Kineosporia sp. NBRC 101731: one gene and its partner. The protein of the gene in region 2 interacts with the protein of the main gene of each other region in a pairwise test. Links are inferred from orthologs where the notes say so. Each region holds a gene or a part of one and is shown on either strand. Other genes may lie near its edges. The genes, in order: QSK05_RS16865 and QSK05_RS30310.

Evidence for each region.
Region 1: the proteins of QSK05_RS30310 (region 2) and QSK05_RS16865 interact in binary tests that used the Escherichia coli proteins (3 or more experiments, as listed by UniProt). The link is inferred for Kineosporia sp. NBRC 101731 from one-to-one orthologs.

What each region holds. Positions count from the first base shown.
Region 1 is NZ_BSTC01000005.1:293,610-300,083, reverse strand. What follows is about bases 1,894-4,713. They hold QSK05_RS16865 (cysteine desulfurase family protein), read right to left. Parts: upstream 4,010-4,713; coding sequence 2,777-4,009; downstream 1,894-2,776. Other genes in these bases: QSK05_RS16860 (electron transfer flavoprotein subunit alpha/FixB family protein), read right to left, coding at 4,079-4,713; mnmA (tRNA 2-thiouridine(34) synthase MnmA), read right to left, coding at 1,894-2,771. Also shown: QSK05_RS16875 (sensor histidine kinase), read right to left, coding at 1-904; more of mnmA, read right to left, coding at 1,665-1,893; more of QSK05_RS16860, read right to left, coding at 4,714-5,050; QSK05_RS16855 (electron transfer flavoprotein subunit beta/FixA family protein), read right to left, coding at 5,088-5,867; QSK05_RS16850 (hypothetical protein), read right to left, coding at 6,108-6,474. UniProt on the Escherichia coli protein: Master enzyme that delivers sulfur to a number of partners involved in Fe-S cluster assembly, tRNA modification or cofactor biosynthesis. Catalyzes the removal of elemental sulfur from cysteine to produce alanine.
Region 2 is NZ_BSTC01000015.1:95,805-102,181, forward strand. The notes cover bases 397-3,119. They hold QSK05_RS30310 (sulfurtransferase TusA family protein), read right to left. Parts: upstream 2,023-3,119; coding sequence 1,771-2,022; downstream 397-1,770. Other genes in these bases: QSK05_RS30300 (carbohydrate kinase family protein), read left to right, coding at 397-973; aat (leucyl/phenylalanyl-tRNA--protein transferase), read left to right, coding at 1,085-1,774; QSK05_RS30315 (cysteine desulfurase family protein), read right to left, coding at 2,030-3,119. In the rest of the region: more of QSK05_RS30300, read left to right, coding at 1-396; more of QSK05_RS30315, read right to left, coding at 3,120-3,223; ctaC (aa3-type cytochrome oxidase subunit II), read left to right, coding at 3,333-4,331; ctaD (aa3-type cytochrome oxidase subunit I), read left to right, coding at 4,331-6,121; QSK05_RS30330 (cytochrome c oxidase subunit 4), read left to right, coding at 6,118-6,377. UniProt on the Escherichia coli protein: Sulfur carrier protein involved in sulfur trafficking in the cell. Part of a sulfur-relay system required for 2-thiolation during synthesis of 2-thiouridine of the modified wobble base 5-methylaminomethyl-2-thiouridine (mnm(5)s(2)U) in tRNA.

The DNA of each region.
Region 1 (6,474 bases), on a different replicon or contig from region 2:
GGGATTCCTGCACCACGCGCTGCAGGGCCAGACCCAGGCCGGTGGGGATCGGGGCGGGGTCGCCGTGCTCGGCGAACGTGACATCCTGCCCGGCGGCGCGGGCGCGCTCGACCAGGACCTCGAGGGACTCGCGGGCCGGGGTGCGTTCCTGGTCGGTGGAGGTGCCCGGGTCGTGCAGCACGTCGAGCAGTTCACGCAGGTCGGTCATCGCGGAACGCCCGGTGGCGCTGATGGTTCCGAGCCCGTCGCGGACCTTGTCGGGGTTACCCGGCAGCAGGTAGGGCAGGGCTTCGGCCTGCACCACCATCGCCGTGACGTGATGCGTGACCACGTCGTGCAGTTCCCGCGCGATGTGGGCCCGTTCCTGCGCCACCGCCTCGCGTTTCTGGGCCGCCCGGCGCGCCGCCTCGGCCCGGGTCCGGGCGCGAACTCCCTCACCGATCATCCAGAACAGCACGAGCACAGGCGCGAACGTCACGTAACTGAGCGGTGTCTCGTGGTACGGGGTACGGTGCAGGGTCACAGCGAGCACCAGGTAACCGAACGTCGCCCCGGCGGCGGTCTGCCAGCGTCTGCGCGTCAGGTGGGCGCCCGCGCTGTAGAGGACGATGTAGAGGGCCAGCCCGGCGCTACTGCCCTCATACCCCATCAGTTGGTAAACGCCCCAGGCCAGGCCGATCACGCCCAGCGCGAGATCCGGCCGGGTCCGCCGCACGATCAGCGGAAGGCACTGCGCCAGTAACAGAACCACCGACAGAAGGTCGTCGGGCCGGTCCCGGTTCACGGCTCCCAGCACCACGGCGAACGTGCCACCGGTCGCGAACGCGAAGACGATCAGTGCCAGGGCGAGCAGCACGTCGCGCAACGCCCGCGCACGACTCAGTCCCTCGGGGAGATGACACACGACCATCGAGCATAGGTGCTCGAACCGGGCGGGTTTCACGGCCGATGATGCAGGCGCCCACAAGCCCGATGGAGGACGCGCACCACGACGGTGCGGGCCGCCCCTCACGGAACCGGGGTGGTGGGGACAACCGGGACCGGCCGACAGGGCGAAGGCAGCCCTCGACCGAGCAACCCCCCGACCGAGCAGCCCTCGCCCTGGCAGCCTCCCGACCTGGCAGTCCTCGACCCGGCAGCCCTCCGACCGGGCAGCCCTCACCCTGGCACCCCTCCCGACCCGGCAGCCCTCCGACCCGGCAGCCCTCCGACCGGGCAGCCCCCCCGACCGGGCAGCCCCGGACCTGTAACCCCCAGACCTGGCGGGCTCCGTGACAGCGGTCTTGTCCCGGCAGCCGTGTATCGGCAGCCGCGGTGATGGTTTCTCGCGAGGATTCGGCGACCGGACCGGCTCCTGCGCGTAGGACCATGGAGTCCCCGGATCATGCGCGTTGTGTACACCTGGTACATCCGGTACCGGATGTACCAGGTGTACACAACGCGCAGGGCTCTTTGGCCATGGCCCCGCGATGCTGACGACGTTCCAAGACTGCTGGAACGCGCGCGAAAGGTCTTCTGCCCGAGCGCCTCCGCTGCACGCGACATGACCGAGCGTCCCGCTCCGGTCGGGCCGGTCGGGCCGGTCGAGCCAGTCGGGCCGGTCGAGCCGGTCGAGCCGGTCGGGCCGGTTCGGTTGATTCGATGGAGTCGGTCGGGTCAGGGCTTCAGCTGGTCGCGCTGATGGTGGACGACCCGATCACCTGGGTGCCCCGGTACAGCACGAGGGTCTGGCCGGTGGCGACGCCGTTGATCGGCTCGTCGAGGGCCACCTCGAGCGTGGCCGGAAGGGTCTGCACAGCACCCTCCCCCGCCGCCGGGCCGTACGAGAGCACGCGCGCGGGCACCGCACGTCCGTGCGCCCGGACCTGGACCGACACCGGCTCACCGAGGTCGGGCACGGGCGCGCACCAGGTGGCCTCGGCCCCGCTGATGCCGTTCACCTGGAGCTCTTCGGCCGACCCCACGACCACCGTGTTCGACACCGGCTCGATGCTCAGCACGTACCGTGGCCTGCCGTCGGCGGCGGGCGTCCCGATCGAGAGCCCGCGGCGCTGCCCGACGGTGAAACCGTAGGCCCCGGAGTGCTCTCCGAGCTGCTGACCGTCGGTACCGACGATCGGACCGGGTTGGGCACCCAGCCGCTTGGCCAGGAAGCCCTGGGTGTCGCCGTCGGAGATGAAGCAGATGTCGTGGCTGTCGGGCTTGCTGGCGACGCGCAGACCGCGCTCGGCGGCCTCGCGGCGCACGTCGTCCTTGAGCGTGTCGCCGAGCGGGAACAGCGACCGGGCCAGGCGGTCGGGCGGGAGCACGGCCAGCACGTACGACTGGTCCTTGCCCATGTCGAGCGCGCGGTGCAGCTCCGGGCCGTGCGGGCCGTCGATCATCTGCGCGTAGTGCCCGGTGCTGACGGCATCGAACCCGAGGGCCACGGCCTTGTCGAGCAGGGCGGCGAACTTGATCTTCTGGTTGCAGCGCACGCACGGGTTGGGCGTGCGGCCGACCTTGTACTCGGCGACGAAGTCGTCGATCACGTCTTCCTGGAAACGCTCGGCCAGATCCCAGACGTAGAAAGGGATCCCGAGGATGTCGGCGACCCGGCGGGCATCCCCGGCGTCTTCGATCGTGCAGCACCCGCGAGCGCCGGCCCGCAGGGTCTGCGGGTTGCGGGCCAGCGCCAGGTGCACGCCGACGACCTCGTGCCCGGCGTCGACGGCGCGCGCCGCGGCCACGGCGGAGTCGACCCCGCCGCTCATCGCAGCCAGTACTCGCATCAGTGCTACCCCTTCGACAAACCGGAACTCAGGCCCGCGCCCCGGGCGCGGTCGACCACGGGGCCGATCGCCTCGGCCAGCTCCGCCACGTCGGCGGCGGTGGAGGTGTGGCCCAGGCTGAAGCGCAGCGCACCCCGGGCCGTGGCCTCGGGCACGCCCATGGCCAGCAACACATGACTGGGCTGCGGTACTCCCGCCTGGCAGGCCGAACCGGTGGAACATTCCACGCCGCGGGCGTCGAGCAGGTAGAGCAGGGAGTCGCCCTCGCAGCCCGGGAAGGTGAAGTGGGCGTTGCCGGGGAGGCGGTCGAAGGGGCCTTCGGGGGCCAGGGCCGGGCCGAGTCCGGCCAGGCCGTCGGGCACCGGGCCGTTCAGCACGGCGTCGGGCACGGCCTTCCAGACCGCCCGCACCAGGTCGTCGCGCAGGGCCGCGATGCGCGCGGCCTCGGCGGGCTGGGTCTGCACGGCCTGGATGGTCGCGACGGCGAACGCCTTCAGCGCGGGGACGTCGAGGGTGCCGGAGCGGATGCCGCGTTCCTGCCCGCCACCGTGCAGTCCGGGCACCAGGTCGAGCCCGCGCCGGGCCAGCAGGGCGCCGGCCGAGACGGGGCCGCCCAGCTTGTGCCCGCTCACGCTGAGGCAGTCGGCGCCGCTGCCGGCGAAGTCGACCGGGAGGTGCCCGACCGCCTGGATCGCGTCGGTGTGGACCGGGATGCCGTACCGGTGGGCCAGTTCCGCGATCTGCGGGATCGGCTGGACGGTGCCCACCTCGTTGTTCGCCCACATGACGGTGACCAGGCCGACCGCGTCGTGATGCGCGTCCAAAAGCTGTGAGAGGCCGTCGAGATCCACGCGACCCGCGTGATCGACCGGGGCCCAGAGAATCTCGGCGCCCTCGTGGGTGACCAGCCACTCGAGGGGGTCGAGTACGGCGTGGTGCTCGATCGGGGTGGCCACGATCGTGCGCCGGTGGCCGTCGAGAGCGCGCCGGGCCCAGAACAGGCCCTTGACCGCCAGATTGTCGGCCTCGGTGCCGCCGGAGGTGAAGATCACCTCACTGGGACTGGCGCCGAGCGCCGCGCCGAACTGCTCGCGGGCCTCCTCGACCACCCGGCGGGCCCGGCGCCCGGAGGAGTGCAGGGACGAGGCGTTGCCGGTGGACGCCATCTCCTCGACCATGGCCGCCACCGCTGCGGGCAGCATCGGCGTGGTCGCCGCGTGGTCGAGATAAGCAGTCACGGAGTCGAGTGTAGGCACTGCGTGCGCGGACCGGGCCGGGGCGGTTCGTCACCGCCCCGGCGTCAGTTGTCAGCCCTTGCGCTTGAGCACCTCTTCGGTGGCCTGCGGCAGCACCGTGAACAGGTCTCCGACCACGCCGAAGTCGACGAGCTCGAAGATCGGCGCCTCCGGGTCCTTGTTGACGGCGACGATCGTCTTCGAGGTCTGCATGCCGGCCCGGTGCTGGATCGCGCCGGAGATGCCGCTCGCCACGTAGAGCGTCGGGGAGACCTGCTTACCGGTCTGGCCGACCTGACTGCTGTGCGGGTACCAGCCGGCGTCGACCGCGGCGCGGGAGGCGCCCACGGCACCGCCGAGGGCGTCGGCGAAGCTCTCGACCGGGGAGAAGTCACCGTTGGTGCCCCGGCCGCCGGAAACCACGACCGCGGCCTCGGTGAGCTCGGGACGCCCGCTCTTCTCCTTCGGGCGGCGCTCGGTGATCTTCGCGGCCCGGGCCAGGTCGGAGACCGTGACGGGGACGGTGACGACCTCGGGCGCGACCCCGGCGACCGCGATCGGCTCGGCCGAGTTCGGCTTCACCGTGATGACCGGGACACCCTTCGTCACCGAGGCGGTGACGGTGAACGCGGCGGCGAACACCGACTGCGTGGTGAGGGGGCCGTCAGCGCCCTGCTGCACGTCGACGGCGTCGGTGATCAGGCCGGAGTCGAGCTTCACAGCCAGACGCCCGGCGATCTCCTTGTTCTCGCCGGAGCTGGCGAGCAGCACGGCAGCCGGGGCACCGGCCTGGGACGCCTGCTGAACGACCGCGGCGAGCGCCTCGGCCTTGGGCGCCACGAGGTAGTCCTCGATGCCCTCGCCCTCGACCCGGTAGACGGTCTGCGCGCCGTACTCGGCGAGCGTGGCGGAGGCGTTGTCGTATCCCTGGCCGATGAAGACGGCGGCGGGCTCGCCCAGACGCGCGGCGATGGTGAGCAGTTCGGTGGTGGTCTTACGGACGGCGCCGTCGACGTGGTCGACCAGCACGAGTACCTGGGACATCGAATCGGTCCTTCAGTTCAGTGGGGGGAAGAGGGGGTCAGACCAGCTTGGCGCCGGCGAGGAACTCGACGAGCTTCGCGCCGCCGTCGCCCTCGTCGGTGACGACCTGCCCGGCGGTGCGGGCCGGGCGCTCGGCGACCGACGTGACCGTGGTCCAGGCGGCGGCCGAGCCCACCTCGTCGGCGCTCAGGCCGAGGTCTTCGAGCGACCAGGTCTGCAGCGGCTTCTTCTTCGCGGCCATGATCCCCTTGAACGAGGGGTAGCGCGGCTCGTTGATCTGGTCGGTGACGCTGACCACGGCCGGCAGCGATGCCTCGATGATCTCGGTGCTGGCGTCGTTGTCGCGGCGGATGACGGCCTTGCCGCCCTCGATCGTGAGCTCGCTGGCCAGCGTGATCTGGGGCAGGCCGAGACGCTCCGCGAGCATGGCGGGCACGACGCCCATCGAGCCGTCGGTGGAGGCCATGCCGGTGAGGATCAGGTCGTACTCGAGCTTGGCGATGGCCGCGGCCAGCACCTTGGACGTGGCCAGGGCGTCCGAGCCGTGGATCGCGTCGTCCTGGACGTGGACCGCCTCGTGCGCGCCCATCTGCAGCGCCTTGCGGGCCGCGTCGGTCGCGTCTTCCGGGCCGACCGTGAGCACGATGACCTTGCCGTCGGTGGCGTCGGCGAGCTTGAGCGCCTCCTCGACGGGGTACTCGTCGAGCTCGGAGAGCAGGCCGTCGACGTTTTCGCGGTCCGTGGTGTTGTCGTCCGGCGAGAATGTCCGGTCCGCCTGGGCGTCCGGTACGTACTTCACACACACCACGATGTTCATGAGCGCCTCTCGACTCTTTGCGTAGCTTCTGGGGACAACCGGCCAGGAGGTGGCTTCCGCGACCTGAGCGACCGCTTACCTGGAATGACCCGGAACAAGTTTCTCATCCGGGGCCGGGAGGGCCACCCCTGGAGCGCCCGGGAGCACCCCTGGAGCGCTGATCCCCCACGCTACCCAGGCCGGACGGCCACTCTGACCAGGGGCCTGTGAATTAACTCACCCGATTGTGCCTTTATTCGCCTAGGCGGGCAGGGCCAGTCCCAGGCTGACACCCATGCCCGGGGTGGGGCGCTCCTCGTCCGTACCGGAGGTGAGAACGGTACTTGGCGGCGTGGACGGCACGGGCAACGTGATCTCCCGGGCCACCAGGTCGAGGAAGGTCAGGCTGGTGGCGCGGCAGATCATCAGCCGGGCGTCCAGGCCGGCGACCGGGACGGGCAGCAGCTCGTGCAGGTGATGCTGCAGGTAGAAGTGCCGCGACGGGCCGATCCAGCCGCCGGAGGCGTAGCAGCGGCAGGTCAGGTCGTACGACGCGATCGCCTCGGCCTCCCGGGCCTTGCGCTCGGCGCGGCGCCGCGACCGGTGGCCGTGCGCCTTCACCCGCTCC
Region 2 (6,377 bases):
AGTTACCGGGTCCATCGCGACCGACCACCTGATGACCTTCGACGGTCGGTTCGCCGACAGCCTGCTGAAAGAGCAGCTGGAGAAGGTGTCCCTCTCCTTCCTCGTCGGTGATCTGCAGATCCGGCGTGGTGGCGTGGGCTGCAACATCGCCTTCGGCCTCGGCAACCTCGGGCTGCGCCCGCTGCTGGTCGGATCGGCCGGTGAAGACTTCGCCGACTACCGCTCGTGGCTCGAGCGCCACCATGTGGACTGCTCGGGGGTGCGGATCTCGGAAACGCAGCACACCGCGCGGTTCGTCTGCACGACCGACTCCGAGCAGGCCCAGATCGCCTCCTTCTACCCGGGGGCGATGTCTGAGGCCAACCAGATCGAGCTCGGCCCGCTCGGTGCCGACCTCCCCATCGACCTGGTCGTGATCAGCCCGAACGACCCCGAGGCGATGCTGCGCCACACCGAGGAGTGCCGCAGCCGGGGCATCCCGTTCGCCGCGGACCCCTCGCAGCAGCTCGCCTGGGCCGACGGCCCCCTGATCCGGCAGTACGTCGAGGGCGCCACCTACCTCTTCAGCAACGACTACGAGGCCGGGCTGATCGAGTCCAAGACCGGCTGGACTCCTTCCGAGATCCTCGACCGGGTGGGCATGCGCGTCACCACACACGGTGAGAAGGGTGTGTTCATCGAGGTCAAGGGCGCCGAGACGGTGCACGTACCGATCGTTCCGGCCACCCGGCTGGCCGACCCGACGGGCATCGGCGACGCGTTCCGCGCCGGTTTCCTGGCCGGCATCGCCTGGGAGCTCACCCCCGAACGTAGCGCCCAGGTCGGAGCCACCCTGGCCACCCTGGTGCTGGAGACGGTCGGGCCCCAGGAGTACAACCTGGCCCGCACGTCGTTCGTCGAGCGCTTCGCCTCTGTCTACGGCGCCGACGCGGCGGCAGAATTGGAGCCGCACCTCACCACGTTCCGGCCGTAGGGGGGTGGTGGCGCACCCGTGACACATCACCGGGCCGACGAGGAGGAACACGGGCTGAACCAGCCGCGACGTGACGAACCGTTCTTCGGGAGCCTCGGGAGTCCTGCTGAGATGACCGCGCAGCCCGTGGAACCGGTGCCGAGCAGATACGCCTTCGACCTGTCGGTGGCGGTGCCCGGGGAAGACCTGATCGGTGTCGGCGCCGACCTGGAGCCGGGGACTCTGCTGGCCGGGTACCGCTCCGCGGTGTTCCCGATGGGCCTGGGCCGGCACGGCCGGGGTCCACTGGGCTGGTGGTCGCCCGACCCGCGGGGTGTGCTGCCGCTGGCCGGGCTGAAGGTCAGCCGGTCGCTGCGCAAGGCGGTGAAGACCTTCGAGATCCGGGTGGACACGGCCTTCGACGAGGTGGTGGCCGGGTGCGCCGACGTGCGCCGGCCCGGTCGCTGGATCACGCCGCGCATCGCCGAGGCCTACCGCCGCCTGCACGACCTGGGCTGGGCGCACTCGGTGGAGTGCTGGCGCGACGGCCGGCTGGCCGGTGGCCTGTACGGGGTCGCCAGCGGGGGACTGTTCGCCGGGGAGTCGATGTTCCACCGGGAGACGGACGCGTCCAAGGTCGCCCTGGTCGCCCTGGTCGGGATGCTCTTCGAGGACGGTGACGAGCGCCGTCTGCTGGACGTGCAGTGGCGCACCGATCACCTGGCCGGCCTCGGGGTCGTGGAGATCCCGCGGCACGACTACCGGGAACGCCTCGAGCAGGCCCTGCGCCTTCCCCGGCCCGCCGCGTTCGACCGGCTCTAACCCACTCGCACCCGGCTGCGCAGGAAGTCGCCGGTGTCGTCGGCCGTCCATTCCTGGGCCACCAGTTCCGCGTTCCGCATGCGGCACCAGGCCGCGATGTCGGGCTCGGCGGCCGGATCGGTACTGAGCACGGTCACCACGCTGCCCGGTACGGCCAGGCGTGCCGCGGCGGCCAGCCGGATGATCGGCAGGGGACACTGCAGCCCTCTGGCGTCCACCTCGGAACCGAGCTCATCTGCGTCCACCATGGGAAACCTACAGACCCTCGGCGCCCAGCATCGCCCGCACCCGTGCGACCGCGCCGGGCAGAACGGCGCAGAACCTATCGACGGCCTCCGGGGTGACGCCCACCGGGAGCCCGACCCGGATGTTGCCATGGGTGAGCACCCCCATCGCCGCCAGCACGTGACTGGGTTCCAGGGTCGAGGCGGTGCAGGCCGAGCCCGACCCGACCGCGAACCCGTGCCGGTCCAGGTCGTCGACGATCGCCTCCCCGTCCACGTAGAGACACGAGAAGGTGACCAGATGGGGCAGTCGCCGCTCCGGGTCGCCCACCACCTGGGTGTCGGGGATCGTCGCCGCCACCGCCCGGATCCGGTCGGTGAGACTGCGCCGCAACCGGTCCGACTCCGCGCGGCCGGCCGTGACGGTGCGCAGGGCGACCGCCGCGGCCAGGGCGACCGGTACCGAGACCGAGCCGGGTACCCGCTCGGTGCCGTCGTCGGCGGGGGAGGGAGACACCCACCGGGTGTTGGCCCCGACCGCCAGCACCCCCAGCCCGGCCGGCGCGCCCCACGACCGGGGGTCTGCGGTCAGCAGGTCCCAGCCCTGCGGTACGGCGGCGTGCCCGGCGGTCGCCGCGGCGTCCACCAGAAGGGGAATGGAGGACGCCTGGGTCGCCTCGGCGACCTCGGTCACCGGTTGCCGGGTGCCCACTTCGGCATTCGCGCTCTGCAGACAGGCGAGGGCCACGCTCTCGCCGCCCACCTCGTCCGTGAAGCGTGAAACATCGACACGCCCGAGCTCCGAGACATCGATGAGAAGTGCCTCACCCCCGAAGCGGGTGGCCTGCAGGACGGCGGAGTGCTCCACGGCGGAGAGCACCACGCGCGTGCCCACCCGCCGCCGGGCGCGCAACGTGCCGAGCACGGCCGCGTGCACGGCCTCGGTGTGGGAGCCGGTGAAGACCAGCTCCTCGGTGCGGGCGCCCAGGTCGGCGGCGATCGACTCCCGCGCCCCCTCCAGCAGCAGCCGCGCCGTGCGTCCCTCCCGGTGCAGGCGTCGCGGGTCGGCCCAGCCCTCGTCCATCGCTGCCAGCCAGGCGTCCCGTCCGGCCGGGTCCAGGGGCGCAACCGTCGAGGCGTCCAGGTAGGCCCGCTGCGTTTTTGCTCCGGACGGGTGAGGATGGCCGGGCGAGGAGGCAGCGCGTGCAGGAGGGCCGGAAGTCATCCCGGCAGTGTCTCTCGTCTCTGGTGCGCCACGCCGATAACCAACCCGACCCATCGCGGGCACGCCTCGGGGCACCCGCTACCCTGCTCACGAACGAGAAATCGGGAGCATGAAACATTCAGCAAAAGCACTCGGTGCGCAGGTATTGATCCAGCACCGGGACGAGACCGTGGGAAGGCCGCCGTTGCGTTCGCACGAGGGGTTCGGCATGGCGCGTCGGCGCGCCCGTGCAGTTGCCGTGGGTTTGACCGGCGCTGCTCTACTGACTTTGTCCGGCTGCACCGATCAGGTGCAGAGGGGCTGGCTGCCCAGCACCAAGGGCACGACCAACCAGACCACCAAGATCATGGACCTGTGGGTCGGGTCCTGGATCGCCGCCCTGATCGTGGGCGTCATCGTCTGGGGCCTGACGATCTGGTGCATGATCGTCTACCGGCGCCGTAAGGACGAGACCGGGTTCCCGGCTCAGATCCGTTACCACCTCCCGCTGGAGGTGATGTACACGATCATCCCGGTGATGATGGTGGCGGTGCTGTTCGGCCACACCGCGAGCGTCCAGTCGGACCTCATCTCCACCGATGCCAAGCCTGACGTCACGATCGGCGTCGTGGGCAAGCAGTGGTCGTGGGACTTCAACTACAAGGACTCCGACGTCTACGAGACCGGTGTCATGGGTCAGCTGGACGGCAACGAAGGGGCCGAGGCGGAACTGCCCACGCTCTACCTGCCGGTCAACCAGCTGGTCCAGTTCGACCTGACCGCTCGTGATGTCATCCACTCCTTCTGGGTGCCGGCGTTCCTCATGAAGATGGACACCGTTCCGGGCGTCCAGAACAAGTTCCAGGTGCGCCCGCAGCGCACGGGCACGTTCAAGGGCAAGTGCGCGGAGCTGTGCGGTGAGTACCACTCCGAGATGCTGTTCAACGTCAAGGTCGTGAGCCAGGCCGACTACGACCGGCACATGGCCGAGCTCGAGGCCCAGGGCAACACCGGGCAGCTCGGTGAAGACCTGAACCGCAGCGAGATGGCGCCGTCGGACTCGAACGCAGAAGAAGCCGGCAACAGCAGTGCGCTGCCGGCCACGAAGACGACGGCAGAGGTGAAGTAATGACCGCAGCCTTCAACGCAGACGCAGTCGAGGGAAGCTACGTCGCCCGGCCGGTGCCGCTCACCGCGGGCCGCAGCGCGGTCAAGTGGCTGACGAGTACCGACCACAAGGTGATCGGGAACCTGTACCTGATCACGTCGTTCCTGTTCTTCCTACTGGGCGGCCTGATGGCCGTGCTGATCCGCCTGGAGCTCTTCGAGCCCGGTCTGCAGGTCGTCAGCAGCAAGGACCAGTACAACCAGCTCTTCACCATGCACGGCACGGTGATGCTGCTGATGTTCGCGACACCGCTGTTCGCCGGCTTCGCCAACGCGATCATGCCGCTGCAGATCGGTGCCCCGGACGTCGCGTTCCCGCGTCTGAACATGCTGTCGTACTGGCTCTACCTGTTCGGCAGCCTGATCGCGGTCTCCGGCTTCCTCACCCCGCAGGGCGCGGCCTCGTTCGGCTGGTTCGCCTACGCCCCGCTGTCCAACGCGGTCTACTCGCCCGGTCTGGGCGGTGACCTGTGGGTCTTCGGTCTGGCGATGAGCGGTCTGGGCACCATCCTGGGTGCGGTCAACTTCATCACCACCATCATCTGCATGCGGGCACCGGGCATGACGATGTTCCGGATGGGTCTGTTCACCTGGAACGTGCTGATCACCTCGATCCTGGTGATCATGGCCTTCCCGCCGCTGGCCGCCGCGCTGCTGGCGCTGGGTGCCGACCGGCGCTTCGGGGCCCAGGTCTTCGAACCGGAGAACGGTGGCGCCATCCTGTGGCAGCACCTGTTCTGGTTCTTCGGGCACCCCGAGGTCTACATCATCGCCCTGCCGTTCTTCGGCATCATCAGCGAGATCCTGCCGGTCTTCAGCCGTAAGCCGATCTTCGGTTACAAGACCCTGGTCTTCGCGACGATCACCATCGCCGCCCTGTCGGTGTCGGTGTGGGCCCACCACATGTACGTCACGGGCCAGGTGGCTCTGCCGTTCTTCGCCTTCATGACGATGCTCATCGCGGTGCCCACCGGTGTGAAGTTCTTCAACTGGATCGGCACCATGTGGGGTGGGTCGATCACGTTCGAGACCCCGATGGTCTTCGCCATCGGCTTCCTCGTGACCTTCCTCTTCGGTGGCCTGACCGGTGTCATCCTGTCCTCGCCGCCGCTGGACTTCCCGCTGTCGGACTCGTACTTCGTGGTGGCGCACTTCCACTACGTGGTGTTCGGCACCGTGGTGTTCGCGATGTACGCCGGGTTCTACTTCTGGTGGCCCAAGCTCACCGGCCGGATGCTCGACGACCGTCTGGGCCAGGTGCACTTCTGGCTGACGTTCATCGGCTTCCACACCACCTTCCTGATCCAGCACTGGCTGGGTGTCGAGGGCATGCCCCGCCGGTACGCGGACTACCTGCCGGAAGACGGCTTCGAGCTCTACAACCAGATCTCCACGATCGGCTCGGTCGTCCTGGCGCTGTCGGTGGTCCCGTTCGCGTGGAACATCTACAAGACCTGGAAGAGCGCCCCGATGATCACGGTCGACGACCCGTGGGGCTACGCCGGCACGCTGGAGTGGGCGACGTCCTGCCCGCCGCCGCGGCACAACTTCAACTCGCTGCCGCGGATCCGGTCCGAGCGTCCCGCGTTCGACCTGCACCACCCCGAGATCGCGGCTGCCGATCACCCCACGCCGAACAAGGGCATGCTCGCGAAGGTCTACGGCGAGGGTGATGTGCACGAGCGGGGCCCGGGACTGAACGGTGACGACGAGCCCGGCAACAACGCCGGGAACCAGGGGGTGCAGAAGTGAAGATCGAAAGCGGGATTTTCATCGGCGGTACGCCGCTCTTCCTGGCCTTCGCCATCGCCTACGGCCTGGTGACCGGTTGGGACGAGCCGGTCGGCGTGGCCTGCCTGTTCCTCACGGCGGGGCTGTCGATCATGATCGGCGCGTACCTGGCCTACACGGCCCGGCACATCGATGCCCGTCCGGAAGACAACGCCTACGGTGAGATCGCCGAGGGTGCCGGTGAGCTCGGTGAATTCGCACCGCACTCGTGGTGGCC